DNA from 2 places in the Cupriavidus sp. 207A1 genome. Region 1 is predicted to be linked to the other one. Evidence: predicted binding sites of a transcription regulator. Region 1 holds the regulator's gene; the other holds the start of a gene.
What was found. Region 1 encodes FNR, which switches genes on or off when oxygen is low (the NO sensors DNR and NnrR bind a similar motif). Its sites were predicted from a motif close to TTGATNNNNATCAA; they were not measured.
Positions count from the first base shown of each region.

Region 2: the regulator FNR is predicted to act here: its motif matches at 3,739-3,752, upstream of AC3FMM_RS11465 (universal stress protein).

Region 1 covers NZ_JBYOJO010000003.1:235,299-244,542, forward strand. Annotated here, with positions in the region: gene ccoP (cytochrome-c oxidase, cbb3-type subunit III) at 1-751, shown strand, start outside; gene ccoG (cytochrome c oxidase accessory protein CcoG) at 801-2,273, shown strand; gene AC3FMM_RS06715 (FixH family protein) at 2,317-2,526, shown strand; gene AC3FMM_RS06720 (hypothetical protein) at 2,523-2,768, shown strand; gene fnr (fumarate/nitrate reduction transcriptional regulator Fnr) at 2,823-3,548, opposite strand; gene AC3FMM_RS06730 (sulfite exporter TauE/SafE family protein) at 3,626-4,384, shown strand; gene scpB (SMC-Scp complex subunit ScpB) at 4,971-5,807, shown strand; gene rluB (23S rRNA pseudouridine(2605) synthase RluB) at 5,813-7,693, shown strand; gene rimP (ribosome maturation factor RimP) at 7,998-8,486, shown strand; gene nusA (transcription termination factor NusA) at 8,483-9,244, shown strand, end outside.
Region 2 covers NZ_JBYOJO010000005.1:250,075-259,318, reverse strand. Annotated here, with positions in the region: gene AC3FMM_RS11480 (TonB-dependent receptor) at 49-2,274, opposite strand; gene AC3FMM_RS11475 (cysteine hydrolase family protein) at 2,543-3,118, shown strand; gene AC3FMM_RS11470 (VOC family protein) at 3,180-3,554, shown strand; gene AC3FMM_RS11465 (universal stress protein) at 3,832-4,287, shown strand; gene AC3FMM_RS11460 (zinc-dependent alcohol dehydrogenase family protein) at 4,308-5,321, shown strand; gene AC3FMM_RS11455 (phosphoribosyltransferase) at 5,342-6,664, shown strand; gene AC3FMM_RS11450 (alpha/beta fold hydrolase) at 6,898-7,632, shown strand; gene AC3FMM_RS11445 (LysR family transcriptional regulator) at 7,747-8,670, opposite strand; gene AC3FMM_RS11440 (tartrate dehydrogenase) at 8,811-9,244, shown strand, end outside.

The sequences.
Region 1 (9,244 bases):
CAACCCGCTGCCGCGCTGGTGGATGTGGATGTTCCTGCTGGCCTGCATTTTCGGCCTGGCCTACCTTGTGCTGTATCCGGGCCTGGGCTCGTACGCCGGCGTGCTGAAGTTCTCCACGCAGGGCGAACTGGCCGCGCACCGCGCGGCGCAGGAACGCATGCAGAACGAGATCTACGGCAAGTACCTGAAGATGGACGTCAAGCAGGTGGCGGCGGACCCGCAGGCACGCGAGATCGGCCAGCGCCTGTTCCTGAACTACTGCGCGCAGTGCCATGGCTCCGATGCGCGCGGCAGCCGGGGCTTCCCCAACCTGACCGACAACGACTGGCTGTACGGCGGCGAGCCCGAGACCATCAGCCAGACCATCGCCAAGGGCCGCAATGGCGTGATGCCGCCGTTTGGCGCTGTCATCGATGCCAAGCAGGCGGGCGACGTGGCGCAGTACGTGCGTTCGCTGTCCGGGCTGTCGTCGGATCCGATCCGCGTGTCGCGCGGCGAGGGCGCGTTCAAGACCACCTGCGTGGCCTGCCACGGCGCCGGCGGCAAGGGCAACCAGGCCCTCGGTGCGCCGAACCTGTCGGACAATGTCTGGCTCTATGGCAGCTCGGAAGCCAGCATCGTCGAGGCCATCCTGAAGGGCCACAACAACCATATGCCGGCACACGAGGAAATCCTGACGCCCGAACGCATCCGCATGCTGACGGCCTATGTGTGGGGGTTGTCCAATACGGGAGGCGGAGCCGGGCAATGATCGACGACTCATGTGAGCGAGCGCTCGAGGCTCGCGGGAGAACTCGCCCATGAATGCGCCCGGGACCGAAGAAGTGGCCCGGGCGGCCGACCTGCAACGGTCGGCCGCTGCGCCGGGCGAGACCTCGGAAGAAACCCTTTACGAGGTCCGCCGCAAAATCTATCCGCGTTCGGTGAAGGGCGCGTTCTCCAGCTGGCGGGTCTGGCTGGTGATCCTGACCCAGCTGATCTACTACGGCACGCCCTGGCTCCAGTGGAACGGACGCCAGGCCGTGCTGTTTGACCTTGGCGAGCGCAAGTTCTATATCTTCGGACTGGTGCTGTGGCCGCAGGACGTGATCTACCTGGCGGTGCTGCTGGTCATCTCCGCGCTGGCGCTGTTCCTGTTCACGGCGATCGCGGGACGGCTGTTCTGCGGCTACGCGTGCCCGCAAACGGTCTACACCGAGATCTTCATGTGGATCGAGCGGCGGGTCGAAGGCGACCGCATCGCCCGCATCCGCCTCGACGGGGATCCGTGGAGCCTGCGCAAATTCCGCATCAAGGCAACCAAGCATTTCCTGTGGGTGCTGATCGCACTGTGGACCGGTTTCACGTTCATCGGCTACTTTGCGCCGATCCGCGAACTGGGCGGCGAGGTACTGGCGCTGACGCTGGGCCCCTGGCAGGCATTCTGGATGCTGTTCTACGCGTTCGCCACGTGGGGCAACGCAGGCTTCATGCGCGAGCAAGTATGCAAGTACATGTGCCCCTACGCGCGTTTCCAGAGCGTGATGGTGGACCGCGACACCTTTGTCGTGACCTATGACGTCGGCCGCGGCGAGCCGCGCGGCAGCCGCTCGCGCAAGACCGACCATCACCAGGCCGGGCTTGGCGATTGCGTCAACTGCAGCATCTGCGTGCAGGTATGCCCGACCGGCATCGACATCCGCGATGGCCTGCAGTACGAGTGCATCGGCTGCGGCGCCTGCATCGACGCCTGCAACCAGGTCATGGACAAGATGGACTACCCGCGCGGGCTGATCCGGTACACCTCGGAAAACGCAATGCGCAAGGGCCTGTCCGCTGCGGCATCGCGCAAGCGCCTGCTGCGTCCGCGCGTCATCATCTACTCGGTGATCTGGGTGGCGCTGCTGGCGGGGTTCATGGCGTCGATCATGCTGCGCACGCCGCTGAAGGTCGACATCATCCGCGATCGCGGTGCGCTGGGCCGGGAGGTGGAAGGGCGCTGGATCGAGAACGTCTATCGGCTGCAACTGATCAACACCACCGAGGCGCCGATGCAGATCCGCGTGCGTGCCGACAGCGATGAACTGAAGGACCTGACGGTCGAATACGACAAGCAGGCCGAATCGCTGGCGCCAACCTCCAACCGGCTGCTGCCGATCCGCATCCGCGTGCCGATAGAGGCCGCCAGGCAAGGCACGCACAAGATCAACGTAACAGTAACGAGCGAAGGCACGGAGCAAGGGCATGCTGAAATTCGGCAATCCACCAGTTTTATCGTGCCGCGCGATTTGTGAAGCTAGGCGACTCACACGTAGTCGCCAGGACGAAGGGGGCAAGATGAGTCAGCAAGGCAATCCGTGGTGGAAGGAACCGTGGCCATGGCTGCTGATGGCCGGTCCGCTGGTGGCCATGGTGGCGTGCGGCGTGACGATCTGGCTGGCGTCGGCACACCCCGACCTGCCGGTGCAGGGCGCGGCGCGGCATGGCCTGGTGGTCGAGAAGGTGGAAGCGGTGGCGCCCAAGTCCGCGGCAGCGAGGCAGCCATGAGGTTGCGCTGGCTGATGTGGGTGCTGTGGCCGGGCTTCCTGATGGCGGGTCTGGCGACGGCGACGGTTTTTTCCGTCGTCGATCCGGGCGACCTCAAATTCTTCGGCCATCCGATCGAATCGTCGCGCGAGTCGGTCTATACCGTCGGCTTCCTGCTGGCGTGGGTGTTCTGCGCGTTGTCCAGCGGGCTGACGCTGTACACCATGCCGACGCGGCTGGCGGATACGGACGAACTGGAATAGGGAAGGACTATCGCGTTGCCGGCGCCGCAGGCGGCGCGGCAACGCCGCGGTGGCTCAGCAGCTACGGCTGTAGAGTTGCTTGATGCCGTCGATGTCGATCAGCTTGACATGCCGTTGGCGGATCTGGATCAGCCCGGCCTCGGCAAAGCGCGAGAACAGGCGACTCACGGTCTCGAGTTTCAGCCCGAGGTAGCTGCCGATCTCTTCGCGGCTCATGCGCATCACGAACTCGGACGCCGAATAACCGCGCGCCGACAGCCGTTCCGACAGGTTGATCAGGAAGGCGGCGAGGCGTTCCTCGGCGCGCATCGAGCCGAGCGTGACCAGCATCAGCTGGTCGTGCGTGATTTCCTTGCCCATCAGGCGCAGGAACTGCTGTTGCAGCGAAGGCAGGTCGGCGGACAGCGTCTGCAGATCGTTCATGCGGACCACGCATACCTCGGTATCTTCGAGTGCGGTCGCATCGGATGCATGCTGCATCTCGCCCAGGCCGTCGAGGCCGACGATTTCACCGGGCAGGTGGAACCCGGTAATCTGCGAGCGTCCGTCTTCGGTGGTGACATGCGTCTTGAGCGTACCGAAGCGGATGGCGTAGACCGCGGTGAGCGGGTCACCCATGCGGTAAAGGGTTTCCCCCTTGTGCACGCGGATGCGTTCCTGCACCAGCGTGTCGATCTTGGCAAGGTCTTGCTGCGACATGCCAACCGGGAGGCACAGCTGTCCCATCGCACAGGTGGAGCAGCGGGGCGACATCTCGGTAATGGGGATGGAAGTGAGCAATTGGAACCTGCTAGAAATGGCAGCGGGGCACGATATGGGCATTTTACCGTGCGATGTGATCCGGCAGGGAGACAGAATTGACATTTGGAGTATTGATCAGCGTTTTCCTGCTCGCTCTGCTGGGCGGCGTGCACTGCGCCGCCATGTGCGGCGGCGTGGCGCTGGCCGTGGAGCAGCGGCGCGGCAAGGCAGCGCCGGTCAGCCTGGTGCGCAGCCGCACTGCATGGCTCGGCGAGTTACTGTTGATGCACTTTGGCAGGATTACCACCTATATGCTGCTCGGTGCGGCGCTGGGCGCCGCGGGCGCCACCGCCTGGAAGCAGGACTACCTGCCAGTGCAGCGCTGGCTGTTCGGCGCCGGCAGCCTGATGCTGCTGTGGTCGGGCTGGCGCCTGCTGCGCGGCAGTACCTTTACCGTGAACTGGCTGGAGCGGCTGGCGGCGCGTGCCGGCGCTGCGGTGGCCGGGCGGCTCGGCGGCGTCGCCGGCGCGTTGCCGGCCTTCGTGCGGGCGCGCGGCGGGCTGGCCCGGCGTTATGGCGTGGGCCTGGCCTGGGGGCTGGTGCCGTGCGGCATGGTCTACGGTGCGCTGACGCTGGCGCTGCTGGCGGGCAATGCCGGCTCGGGCGCGCTGGTGATGGGCGTGTTCGGGCTTGGCACGCTGCCGAACCTGCTGGTGCTGTCCGGGCTGTCCGGCTATCTGAGACTGTGGTCGCGGCGACCGGGCGTGCGCCTGGGCGCGGGCCTTGCCGTGATGGCGTTCGGCGGGCTTGGCATTGCGCGAGCGGTGCTGCTGCCACATTCGCTGGCGGAACAGGGCTTTTGCCTGGTGTTTTGATGCCCCATGCGGCATCCTGCGGCGCCGGCACCCCGCGCAAGCAGGATGATGGTTGCAGGCGGAGCCGGGAATGCCATACAATCGCCAGCATTGCGGTATCGCGCGGAGTCAGACAGGCTGCGGTAAGCAGCGGCGATCAGCGCCTGGCGGTCTTCCTATCCGAAGGCGCGCTCGGGACGCGGGAAGCGGAAGGCTTTCGATGAGCGCCAGTCCCCGCGATCCATCCGGTTCAAAAGATCTGGTTCAAAAGTCCGGTTGGCGCTGCGGCGTGGTAGATGCCGGCCTTGCTCCCGATACCCGTATTTTCTTGCGTCCGAGGCGTTCAGTTCGCCGACCGCGATGTCCGTTTGTGCGGACGAGCGACGCAAGAGGTTCGCTGGCCGATCCATGACGGCATGCGGACGATCTCCTGCCGGAAGCCCCGGCAACTCGATGCAAAGAATGGGAAGTGCACGGCCTGGGTACGGCAGGTATCCGGCTCGCTGCGCAATGAGATGGCGGTGGCTTTGGCACCGCTGTATCCAAAATCTCCGGTGCCCCGGATCCGTCCGGGAGCAGGTGCAAAGACAGGCTGCACACCATCAACATGAATACCCAAGAGGCGAAGATCGTCCTCGAGACGGCGCTGATCTGCGCGCAGGAACCGTTGCGCGTCAACGATCTGCGCCGCCTGTTCGACGATGACGTCGGCGCAGACACTATCCGCGTGCTGCTGGACGAACTGCGCCAGGATTGGCGCCCGCGCGGCGTGGAGCTGGTGGCGCTGGCAAGCGGCTGGCGGTTCCAGAGCCGGCCCGAAATGCGGGAATACCTCGACCGCCTGAATCCGGAAAAACCGCCAAAATACTCGCGTGCGGTGATGGAGACCCTGGCGATCATCGCCTACCGCCAGCCGGTGACCCGTGGCGATATCGAGGAAATCCGCGGTGTGACGGTCAGCACGGAAGTGATCAAGAAGCTCGAGGACCGCAGCTGGATCGAGGTCATCGGCCATCGCGACGTGCCGGGTCGCCCGGCGCTGTATGCCACCACCAAGGCCTTCCTGGACGACCTCGGGCTGCGCACGCTGGACGAGCTGCCGCCGCTGGAAGACGCTCAGGCGCAGGCACAGGCCGCCTTGCTGGAGCAGCAGGCGATCAACTTCGAAGACCTGGCGGCGAACAAGCCGGCCAGCGCCGACGAGGAAGCCTTTGCCGAGCCGGTCACGCCGGCCGATACATCGTCAGCGGCCGAGAGCGCGCCCGCGCGCGAAGACGGTGCCGATGGCTTTGACGCGCAGCCGGCTGCCGAGACGGTGGTTGAGGCCGGTGCGGGCGATGCCACCGAATCGGCTGCAACCCCTCCGGACGGGGCGCGGGACCAACTGCCTGAAGACGGCACCCCGCCGCACCCGAGCGAGCACGACGAGCGCGTGCCGAACTGAACAACATGCAACATCCGATAGTGAATATCTTGTCTGATTCCGTTGAGCAAGACGCCCGCCACGCGGGCGCATCCGCCGACACCGGCGCCGCAGAACCCGGAACGGGCAGCGACGCCGCGCCCCGCCGCAAGGGGCTGCGCCGCGGTCTGAGGAACCTGGTGGCATCGCGCCGCCAGGCCGCGCAGGACCGCGCCGAGGGCGCCGAAGGCGCCGGCGCGGCCGGCCAGGGCGATGCCGGCGAGGCAGGTGCCGCCGCCAGCGCGGGCGCCGCCGGTGCCGGGCGTGGCGGCCAGCGCGGCCGCGGCAAGCGCAAGACGGGCCAGGGCGAAGGCGGGCAGGGCGGCCAGGGCAGCCAGGGCGGCAGCAAGGCAGACAAGATCGACCGCGCGGCCCGCGCCGAAGGCGCCGACAAGCCGGAGCAGCCTGGCCGCAAGCGCAAGCAGGCCCCGCGCAGCGGCAAGCCCGCGCCCACCGGCGACACCCAGGGCGCCGGCGCGCGCCAGCAGGGCCGGCGCAAGGATGGCGGCAAGCCGCAGGCACCGCGCAAGGGCCAGGCCGGCGCCGACAAGTCCGCGGCGGGCAGCGAAGACCTGTTCCGCTTCGTCATCTCCGAGCAGTACGACAGCGAAGACACCGTCATCCCGCGCACCAAGGCCAAGCCCGTGCGCGAGCTGTCTGCCGATGACGACGCGCCCAAGCTGCACAAGGTTCTGGCCGAAGGCGGCCTGGGCTCGCGCCGCGAGATGGAAGAGCTGATCCTGCAGGGCCGGGTCTCGGTCAACGGGCTGCCGGCCCATATCGGCCAGCGCATCCTGCCGGCCGACCAGGTCCGCGTGAACGGCAAGCTGATCCACCGCAAGGTGTCGACCAAGCCGCCGCGCGTGCTGCTGTATCACAAGCCTGCCGGCGAAATCGTCAGCCAGTCGGATCCGGAAGGCCGCCCGACCGTGTTCGACAACCTGCCGCGCATCAAGACCGGCAAGTGGGTCGCGGTGGGCCGCCTGGACTTCAACACCGAAGGCCTGCTGATCTTCACCACCTCGGGCGATATTGCCAACCGGTTCATGCATCCGCGCTACGGCGTCGAGCGCGAATACGCGGTGCGCACGCTGGGCGAGCTGGCCGAAGCCGACCGCCAGCGCCTGCTGCACGGCATCAAGCTGGATGACGGCGAGGCCAACTTCCTGCGTATTGCCGACGGTGGCGGCGAAGGCGTCAACCATTGGTACCACGTGGCCCTGACCGAAGGCCGCAATCGCGAAGTGCGCCGCATGTTCGAGGCGGTCGGCCTGACCGTGTCGCGCCTGATCCGCACCCGCTACGGCCAGTTCCTGCTGCCGCGCGGGCTCAAGCGCGGCCGCTGGCAGGAAGTCGAGCCGAATGACGTCAAGGCGCTGATGACCAGCGTCGGCCTGAAGGTGCCGGGCAAGGGCGAGCAGGCGCCCAAGGGCGCCACCAAGGTGGGCGGGCGCAAGCAGCGCACCGAGGCGGCGATTGCCGGCATGCCGATGCATACCGGCATGGACGGCCTGCCGCGCTTCGAGCAGGGCGGTCCTCGTGGCGGCGGCGGCAGCCGCAGCAGCCAGCCGGATCCGATGAAGACGTCGATGGGCTATATCAGCCACGGGCCGACGTTGCTGACCTCGCACGCCGCGAACCTCGGCGGGGGCCGCGGCGCCGGTGCGCGCCAGGGACGCGGCGGCGGTACTGGCATGGGCGGCATGGGCGGTGCCAGGGGGCAGGCCGGCCAGGGGCAGGGCAAGGCCCGCCGCGGCGGTGGCGAGGCCAATGGCAACGTGATGCCGAAGGCAGCCAAGTCGGGTGGCAACCGTTCGCAGCGTGGTGGCAGCGGCAATCGTGGTGGCAACCGCGGCGGCAATCGGTAAGCGCCGTACGCGGCGCATGGCGGGCATAACGCCTGCCTGCGCCGCATGCGGTCCGCGGTAATGTCTGGCTTTTGCCTTTTCGACATAATCCGCGTATAATTCAAGTCTATTCAAAAAGCCATCCTCGTCCGAGGATGGGCGAATGATGGGCATTGCGCCCATTTTTTTTTGGTTCGCCCGTTTTCGGTGCTTCCGCCTGGGGCGGAAAGGGTTGGCGGACAGGCAGCGCTGCAGCAGGGTCGTCCCGGACGGCACCGGCGGGGTTTGCCTGCCACGGTGTTGATGGCCATTACTCGGGATAACAGTGCATCTGGCAGATTTGATCGAAACCACCCTAAGCGGCATGGGATATGAGCTGGTCGAGCTCGAGCGTGCCCCGGCCGGATTGCTGCGTGTCTATATCGATCAGCCTGAAACCGGCATTGCCATCGAGGATTGCGAAAAGGTGAGCCGCCAGCTCACCCACGTGTTTACGGTCGAGAACGTCGACTATGAACGCCTCGAGGTCTCGTCGCCCGGACTGGACCGGCCGCTGAAGAAGCTGGCCGACTTCATCCGCTTTGCCGGCGCGGAGGCGCGCGTGACGCTGCGCCTGCCCGTCAACGGACAGAAGAACTTCACCGGCATCCTGCGCGAGCCCACCGGCGCCGCGGGCGAAGAGAAGATCGGCCTGGAGTTCGAGGGCAAGGATGGCCCGGCGCTGCTGGAATTTGCCGTATCCGATGTCGACAAGGCACGCCTGGTGCCGGTGATCGACTTCAAAGGAAATCAAAGAAAAGGGAACAAGCAATGAGCCGCGAAGTTCTGTTGCTCGTCGATGCGCTTGCGCGTGAGAAGAACGTCGACAAGGATGTGGTATTCGGTGCCCTGGAGGCGGCGCTCGCCTCGGCCACCAAGAAGCGTTTCGAGGAAGACGTGGATATCCGTGTCGCGATCGATCGCGAGTCGGGCGAGCATGAAACCTTCCGCCGCTGGCTGGTCGTTCCCGACGAGCTGGGCCTGCAGGAGCCGGACAAGCAGATCCTGCTGTTCGAGGCCCGCGAGGAAAACCCGAGCATCGAGCTGGGCGACTATATCGAGCAGCAGATCGAATCGGTCGAGTTCGGCCGCATCGGCGCGCAGGCCGCCAAGCAGGTGATCCTGCAGCGCATCCGCGATGCCGAGCGCGAGCAGATCCTGAACGACTACCTCGATCGCGGCGAAAAGATCATGACCGGCACGGTCAAGCGCGCCGACAAGAAGGGCCTGATCGTCGAGTCCGGCCGCGTCGAGGCGCTGCTGGCCCGCGACCAGATCATCCCCAAGGAAAACCTGCGCACCGGCGACCGCGTGCGCGCCTATATCCTGAATGTCGACCGCGCCGCGCGCGGCCCGCAGATCGAACTGTCGCGTACCGCGCCCGATTTCCTGATCAAGCTCTTCGAGAACGAAGTGCCTGAAATGGAACAGGGCCTGCTTGAGATCAAGGCGGCTGCCCGCGACCCGGGCGTGCGCGCCAAGATCGCGGTGGTGGCGCATGACAAGCGCATCGACCCGATCGGCACCTGCGTG
Region 2 (9,244 bases), on a different contig from region 1:
GAGCGCGGGCTGGCGGCGGCAGGCGCCGCCAGCCCCGCCGCACCGCGCTTACCAGCGGTGCTGGTACATCGCCGTCAGCGTGATGCCCGCTGCCGGCAGCCGGCTGGTGTTGTTGCTGTTCCGCAGCAGCTGGCTGTACAGCGGGTAGTAGTTGCGGTTGAACAGGTTCTCGATGCCGACCGTGATCGTATCCTTGCGCGTCAGTTCATAGCGGCTGATCAGGTCGACGGTGGTATAGCTGCTGACCTCGCGCCGGCCAAAGCTGTTCTGGCCGTTGAGCCGGTAGTCGCGGCTGGCGTAGTAGCTCAGCTGCACGCGGTTGCTCCACTGGCTCACGGGACGGAACTGCAGGTACGCCGTGACCTTGAGCGGCGGAATGCGGTAACCGGTCATGTCCTGGAAGTCCGCGCTGCCTTGCGGCCGCTCGCGTCCGTTGATCCAGGTGATGGTGCCGCCCGCGCCCCAGCGCTCGTCGTCCGAGCGGTAGTCGGCGGCCGCTTCCACGCCCGCGATGCGCTCCTCGGTGCGGGTCAGGATCAGGCCGTTGTTGAAGCTCTGCACGTCGCCAAGCTTGGAGGTGGTGTAGAACAGCGCCACGCTCGCCAGCGTATTGCCCAGCGCGCCGCGCCAGCCCACTTCATAGTTGTTGGTCTTGACCGGGTCCAGGCTGGACGAATTGATATCGAAGCCGGCGCGCGCATTGCGGATCTGCAGGCCGATGTCCGGCAGCTGGAAGCCCTGGCTGAACGAGGCATAGAACTCCTGGCCCTTGACCGGCGCATAGGCCGCGCCCAGGTTGAACAGCCAGGCGCCATAGTTGACCGTGCCGCCCTTGACCGTGGCCGGGTTGCTCACGCGCGATTGCGACAGCGGCACGAAATCATCGAAGCTGGCGCTGGCGCGCTCATAGCGCAGGCCGCCCTCGGCCGACCACTGCTCGCTGAACTTGTGCTGCAGCTGGCCGAAGATGCCGCCACTGCGCGTGGTCAGCGGCGGCATATAGGTGGCCGTGCCGATGCGGTTGAAGACCAGCCCCCCGCTGCTGTCGTAGGCGCGCGGATCGAACAGGTCCAGCGGCATGTCGCTGCGCTCCTGGTTGTAGTCGGCGCCCCACAGCAGCTTGGTGGCCTTGGCCTGGCCCAGCGGCGTGCTGATGGTCAGGCGGCCGCCGAAGACATCGCTGTTCTGGCTGATCTGGTCGACATTGCCGCCGCGCGTGGCCACCGCGCGCGCGTCGAAGGGCGGGAAACGCGTGAAGTAGTCGCGGTAGTAGAACTGGCTCGATACCGTGCTGCCGAACAGGTCCTGGTGCTGGTAGTCCAGGTTGACCACGGTATTGCGCAGCTCGTTCTGGTTCTCCAGCTGCAGGCCGCGAATCGCGCGCGCGGCGGTGGAGCCGGCCGGCGCCCGGGCCACCGACGGATCGGACGCATAGTCGGTGTCCTGCTTGGCCTGGTACCGGCTGACGCTCAGCTGCAGGCGCTGCTGGCCATCGATGCGCCAGCCCAGCTTGCCGCTCAGGTTGTAGACGTTGGAATCGAACAGATCGCCCTGGCTGGGCTCCGGCGCAATGCGGTGGCCTTCGGCATCGTAGGGGCTGCCGATGCGCTGCGCGCCCAGGTGGAAGGCATAGTCGATCGGCCCCTGGCTGCCGGAAAAATGCTGCTGCACGTTGGCGCTCAGCCCTTCCCTGCTCAGCCGCGTCAGCGGCGTGCCCAGCGTCACCGTGGTATCCGCGCTCGGCGGCCCGCCGGCCTGGCGGGTGGTGATCGAGATGATGCCGCCGCTGGCGCCCGCCCCGTAGAGCGCGCTGCTGCCGCGCAGCACCTCGATGCGCTCGATATTGCTGGGATCGATGGTGGCCAGGTTGCGCGCCGAGTCGCGGTTGGTATTCAGCGGGATGCCGTCGACCAGCACCAGCGCGCTGCGCCCGCGCAGGGTCTGGCCGAAATCCGTCACCGTGCGGCTGGAATCGGCCATGCCCGGAATGACCTTGCTCAGCATGGTGGCAAGGTTGGTCGAACCCGTGCGCAGCTCGTCCAGCTCCTCGCGCTCGATCACCGTGACCTGCCGCATCGGGTTGACCAGGTCGCTCTTGATACGGTCGACCCGCACCTCCACGGCATTCAGGCTGCCCCCGTCCACCGAGGCCCCCGGGGCCTGCGCCTGGGCGACGGCAAGCATCGGCATCGTCCCCGCGATGGCACAAATCAGCACGGACAAAGGGCGGGGACGGAAAGCGGAACGGGCAGAGAAGGCCGGAAGGGGTTGCATGGTGGCAGCAGGCGCGCGCGCAGCGTCCTGATGATTTGTAACAAAACCGGGAATGATAATGATTCGCGATTGTGTTAGCAAGCATGTCTTCCACGCAAACGGCGCGGCGCTCGCAGCCTGTACCGCGAACGCGCCTGGCGCGGATTGCCGTGATAGAGTCCCTTTTCATCCGCTGTCGCCCCAGCCTGATGTCGCCACTCGTTGCACATGGACCAGACCATCCGGCCGGCCACCCACCACGCCTGGAAGGCACCGCCGCACGCACAGCATGACCGCCCAGATCCCGCCACTCGTTCCGTCGCAGACGGCTCTGGTCGTGATGCACTACCAGACCGACATCCTGGCCCTCTTCCCCGGCGTCGCCCCTACCCTGCTTGCCAATACGCGCAAGCTATGCGACGCCGCGCGGGCCGCGGGCGTCAGCGTCTATTTCGCCAGGATCCACTTCAGCCCGGGCTATCCGGAAGTCAGCCCGTTGAACCGGAATGGACAAGGCATCAAGCGGCTGGGCCTGTTCGTCGACGACCAGGTCTCGCCCGAGCTTGGCCGGCAGGACAGCGAGCCGCTGATCACCGCGCATCGCGCCAGCGTGTTCTTTGGCACCGACCTGCAGGTACGGCTGTCCGCGCAGGGGATCGATACCCTGATCATGGTGGGCATTGCGTCGACCGGCGTGGTGCTGTCATCGGTGGCGTATGCGAGTGACGCGGACTTCCGCCTGTTCACGGTCAAGGATTGCTGCTATGACCCTGACGAGGTCGTGCACGATCATCTTTTTGCCACGGCCTTCGATTCGCGCACGACCGTGCTGTCGCTGGCCGACGCCCTGGCCCTGCTTGCCTGAGCGTCACCCGATGCCAGGCGGCCCGGCGCGACGCGGCCTCACAAGCGACTGAGGAAACCCTATGTTCGACCACGTCAAATTCGGTGTCAGCGACTATGCCGCCAGCAAGGCGTTCTTCCTCGAGGCCCTGGCACCGCTCGGCGTAGCGGTCGCGTCCGAGGGGCCGCCGACGTATGGGGTCGAGCTCAGCGCCGGCGGCAAGGCTTCGCTGTGCCTGTTCCAGAGCGGGGAAAAGCCTGCGCCCCTGCACCTGGCGTTTACTGCCGCGACCCGGCAGCAGGTCGACGCCTTCTACCGCGCCGCGCTCTCCGCCGGCGCCAGGGACAACGGTGCGCCGGGTCTGCGACCGCACTACCACGCGGACTACTATGCGGCGTTCGTGATTGGTCCTGACGGGCACAATATCGAAGTGGTTTGCCACGCGCCTGGCGCGTAAGCCCCGTCACGACGCCCCCTTCCCCGATGGCAACGGGGCCGCCATCGCGCCGGATGGGTATGCCCGGCACCGGCACGAGGGGTAGCCGGCGTGCCGCATCGCATGCTCGCGCCGAGCCAATGTCGTGCTGTCAGCACCCCGCTCCCGGTTTACCTCAAAGAGGCGCCAGCCCTGCCGCTTCGAATTGACGCAGGTCAAACGCGTATCCACGCCGGCATCTACCCTGAATGCGACGCCTCGCAATGCGATCCCGCACATCGATTTCAGGAGACCCATCATGTACAAGCGCATCCTGCTCGCCGTCGACGGCAGCCGCTCCTCGGACCTGGCGCTAAGCCAGGCCATCATCATCGCCAAGGCGACCGGCGCCGAGGTCAAGGCCCTGTTCGTGGCGGACGACACCGATGTCTTCTTCGAGGCCAGCTATTTCAATCCGAAGGAGCTGGTCGACAGCATCATCGCGCATGGCCGCAAGGCGCTGGATGCGGCCTCGGTCCGGCTCAGCGAGGCAGGCGTGCCGAACCTGGTGCAACTGGATGAAAAGCCGGTGGCGCCGGGCAAGATCTCGTCGACCATTGTTGCCGACGCCGATGCGTGGAATGCCGACCTGATCGTGCTCGGCACGCATGGGCGCCGCGGCGTCAGGCGCCTGTTGATGGGCAGCGTGTCGGAAGGCGTGCTCGCCAAAACGAGCAAGCCCGTGCTGCTGGTCCGCAGCGAAATCGAAGGATAACCCTTGCGCCGCCCTGCCCCATGTCCAGCCAAAGCATGCGAGCGATGGTCTTCGAGGGCGCCGGCCTGCCGTTGCGCCTTCGTCAGTTGCCGGTGCCGGAACCCGGCCCCGGCCAGGTCCGCATCGCCGTGACCGCCTGCGGCGTGTGCCGGACCGACCTGCATATCGTCGATGGCGAACTGCGCCATCCCAAGCCGGCACTCGTCCCGGGGCATGAAATCGTCGGACGGGTGGATGCCTGCGGCGCCGGCGTCAGTGCCTTGAGCGCGGGTGAACGCGTCGGCGTGCCATGGCTGGGACATGCGTGCGGCGCGTGCCGCTATTGCCTGCGGCATCGCGAGAACCTGTGCAGCGCGCCGCTTTTCACCGGCTATACCCGCGATGGCGGCTATGCCGAGTATGCGGTGGCCGACAGCGACTTCTGCTTCCGCATCCCGCCCGCCTACGATGACGAGCACGCCGCGCCGCTGCTTTGCGCGGGCCTGATCGGCTATCGCACACTGCGCATGGCTGGCGCAGCCGGCCAGGCACGCCGCATCGGCATCTACGGCTTCGGCGCCGCGGCCCACCTGGTGACGCAGATCGCCGTGGCGCAAGGCCGCGAAGTCTACGCCTTCACCCGCGCGGGCGATACCGCCGCCCAGCAACTCGCCTTTCAGACGGGCGCATGCTGGGCCGGCTCGAGCGACCTGCAGGCGCCCGTGCCGCTGGACGCGGCGCTGATTTTCGCTCCGGTGGGCGCGCTGATTCCCAAGGCGCTGCGCGACGTGGACAAGGGTGGCGTCGTGGTCTGCGGCGGGATTCACATGAGCGATATCCCGAGCATGCCTTACGAATGGCTCTGGGAAGAAAGGCGCCTGTATTCCGTGGCCAACCTGACGCGCGCCGATGGCCACGCGCTAATGGACATTGCCGCCCGGACTCCGCTGCATACGCATACCACCGCCTATCCGCTCGAGCAAGCCAACCAGGCACTGGCCGCGCTGCGCGAGGGCCGCCTGGCCGGCGCCGCCGTGCTGAATATCCGTCAATAGATCGTCGCCAGAACCCACCGATGAGCCGATACCAGACTCGTTTTCTGACGCGCGCGCATGCCGGCGCGGAACTGGCCTCGGCGTTGCACGCCTATCGCGCAACCGGCGCGCTGGTGCTGGCGATTCCGCGTGGCGGCGTGCCGGTCGGACGGGTCGTGGCCGACGCCCTGGGCGCGGACTTCGACCTGGTGATGGCGCGCAGGATCGATGCAGGGGTGGCGCTGGACGACACCGGCAGGACCTGGCATACGAACGGCGCGCAGACGGGCAGTAGCGCCGGCAGCCTGCGCGACCCCCACTTCGACCAGCTGTGCCGGCAGCGCGCGGTGTATAGGCCGGTTCGCAAGCCGATGGACCCGGGCGGCCGCGTGGTGATCGTGGTGGACGATGGCCTGGTGAGCGGCGCGACCATGCACGCCGCGCTCGCCAGCCTGCGCAAGCGCCGCCCCGCCCGCCTGGTCTGCGCGCTGCCGATCGCCACCCGGGCCGGACTGGACCAAGTGCGTGCGCTGGCTGACGAGATCGTCTGCCTGGACACGCCGGACCGCATTGAAAACCTGGCGCACTTCTATCATGAGTTCCAGCTGGTCAGCGATGACCGGGTCCGGCAGTTGACAGGCATGGCGTCAGCGCCATCCCCGCTCCGCGCGGGACCGGGCGCCGTGGCAAGCGTGCCATCGCTGAGCAAGGCCATGCTGATTCCCTACGGCACGACGCGCCTGCGGGCCATGCTGGAATCCGCGCCCAACCCGATCGGCGTCGCGTTAATGGCGCATGCCGGGGGCGCGCAGCGCCGCGCCGCCCGCAGCCAATACCTGGCACGCAAGCTCCGGGCGCGAGGACTCGCGACCATGCTGGTAGACCTCAAGCCTGACAGCCAGGTCGACGACGCGGCCGCATCGGACGTCGATGAGCTGACCGCAAGACTGGTCCAGGCCCTGAAGTTCCTGCGGGCCGGCACGCCGTTCGCGGGCTTGCCCGTCGGCTTGCTCAGCGCCGGTACCGCCGCGGCGGCAGCGCTGCGCGCGGCCGTGGACAGCGCGTCACAAGCCGGCGCCATCGCCTGCATGGCCGGACGGCCCGACCTGGCCGGCGACGCGATCCTGCGACGGCTGGAGACACCTGCTTTGCTGATCTGTGCAAGCGGCAATGCGCAGAGCATCCGGATCCATCAACTTGCCTTCGAACAGATGCATGGTCCCCGGCAACTGAGGCTGGTGCCGGCCAGTAGCTGCGGCTTCGATGACCGCAAGGCCCTGGCAGAGGTTGCGACGCTCACGGCGGACTGGTTCGAGCGCCACCTTGCGCAGCCATCGCGTCCGTGCCTGGGCTACAGCGGATGACGATGACTCTCGGATTACGCCATGGCAATCGGGCACTCTAACGGACGCAGTGTCTTCGCCTGAGCCAGCGCTCGTAACGTTGGCCTGCAGGCACTAATATCCATCTCGCAGGCATGACCGTCGACGTGACCCAGCGCTGCTTCGCGTCGCCCTGAAGCCGGAGAAACAAGATGCCGTGCGTAGCGTCCGATGGTGTTTCGATCCATTACGAGGTCAAGGGCAAAGGATCGCCCGTGCTGCTGCTGGCCGGGCTGGCGGGGGTCGGTGCCTCCTGGGGTCCGCAGATCGATCTGTTCGCCGCGCATCACCAGGTGATCGTACCGGATCATCGCGGCACCGGAGCTTCCGAGCACACCGCCCACGGCATGACCATTGCGCAGCACGCGCTTGACATGGCGCGGGTCATCGAGGCGGTCGGTTGCGGGCCGGTTCATGCGATCGGCTCATCGACGGGAGGGGCCATCGTACAGTGGCTGGCGATCCATCACCGCGAACGCTTGCGTAGCGCGACAATCCTCTCTTCGATCGCACGCGCGGATGCGTTCTATCGTCGCCAGTTCGACATGCGGCGACGCATGCTAGCTGATTCCGGCCTGCGCGCGTCTACCGAGGCCAACGCGCTATTCCTCTTCGATCCGGAATTCCAGCGCGAACACCCGGAGCAGGTGCAGGCCTGGGTGAACACTGCATCGGCCTGTCCATTCGAACCGGAGATCGTCTTCGCCCGGATAGACATGATCGCCGGGCATGACGCCTTCGATGACCTGCCGTCGATCACCACGCCGACGCTGGTGCTGGTGGGCGAACGCGACTTCTGCGCGCCGCCATATTTCTCCGAGGAACTGGCAGGCCGGATTCCGGGGACGGAGTTTTCCATCCTGGACGGTGGTCACTTCATCTTCCTGGAGAAGCCGGTCATACTGCACGACGCCGTGGAAGCCTTCATCGTCAGGCACCAACACAGCTAACCTCCAGCAACGTATTGTCGCGCCTGACCCTGAGCGTCTCCGACCCTACGGCTGAATCGTGGTTGCCGACGGACCCTGCTGGCCTGCGCCAGCCACATAGCGCGCTACACAGCCCTACTTGCCAAACGCGGCAAATTTCTCCGCCAGGTACTCCACGAACAGCCGGATCCGCGACGACAGCTGATGCCGCTGTTGATACACGGCATAGATGTTGGCTTCCGGGGTCGCATACTGCGGCAATACCTGCACCAGCCTTCCGCTGCGCAGATAGCGGTCGACATCCCATTCGGCGCGCAGGACGATGCCGTGTCCCTCAAGCGCCCAGTTCACGGCGATCTCGCCATCGTTGGTGGTCAGGTTGCCGCGCACGTGGATAGCCTCGGTGCGCGCCCGGGTTCCCTTGACCGGCGTCAGTCGCCAGACGCCATAGGCATCGCTGCCCTGGCGGATGCCGATGCAGTTATGACGCGGCAGGTCTGCCGGCACCTGGGGCGTGCCGTGCTTGCGCAGGTAACCCGGCGACGCCACCAGCAAACGACGATTCGGCGCCAGTTTGCGCGCCACGATGCGGGCGTCCGGCGGCTCGCCGAAGCGCACGCAAACGTCGAACGCATCCTCCGACAGCGGTGGCGGGTCGGCTGACAGCTGCAGTTGCACGTCGACCTCGGGATACATGCGGCTGTAATCGGAGATGACCGGGGCCACGTGCATGCGCCCGAAACCGAGCGTGGCATTGACGCGCAGCAGCCCGCTGGGCCGGCCCTTGGCGCTGGTCAGCAATTGCTCCAGGTCGTCCAGCTCGCCCAGGATGCGGCGCGCATGCTCGAGCAGCACCTCGCCCTCCGGGGTCAGGCTCATGCGCCGCGTGGTGCGGATCACCAGCGGCATGCCGATGCGCGCCTCCATCTGGCCCAGCCGCTTGCTGACCGCCGCGGTGGTGATACCGAGGTCGCGTGCCGCCGCGCTCAGGCTGCCGGCCGTCGCCAGCACGGTGAAAAAGCCCAGCTCCGCGGGCTGGATCGCACTATTGGCCGCCATGCAACACCTTAAACTTTAGGTTAAGAATGGTTTAACTTTAGCCCCGATCAAAAACCTCGTCCATCCACCAGAATTCGTCCAACGCGCTTGGCAGCGGTGCGACGCGCCACAGCATTTCCAGACCAGACAGGAGACGAACGATGAAGACGTACAAGATTGCAACCATCCCCGGCGACGGTATCGGCAAGGAGGTCGTGCCCGCCGGCCGCGAGGTCATGGAAGCGCTGGCTGCCCATGGCGCCGGCTTTCGCTTCGAGTTCGAGAACTTCGACTGGGGCGGCGACTACTACCGCCAGCATGGCGTGATGATGCCGGCGGACGGTCTCGATGCGCTGCGTGACAAGGATGCGATCCTGTTCGGCTCCGCCGGCGACAACCAGATCCCCGACCACATCACGCTCTGGGGCCTGCGCCTGAAGATCTGCCAGGGCTTCGACCAGTACGCCAACGTGCGGCCGACCCGCATCCTGCCCGGCATCGACGGCCCGCTCAAGCGCTGCGCGCCGGAAGACCTGAACTGGGTGATCGTGCGCGAGAACTCGGAAGGCGAATACTCCGGCGTCGGCGGCCGCGT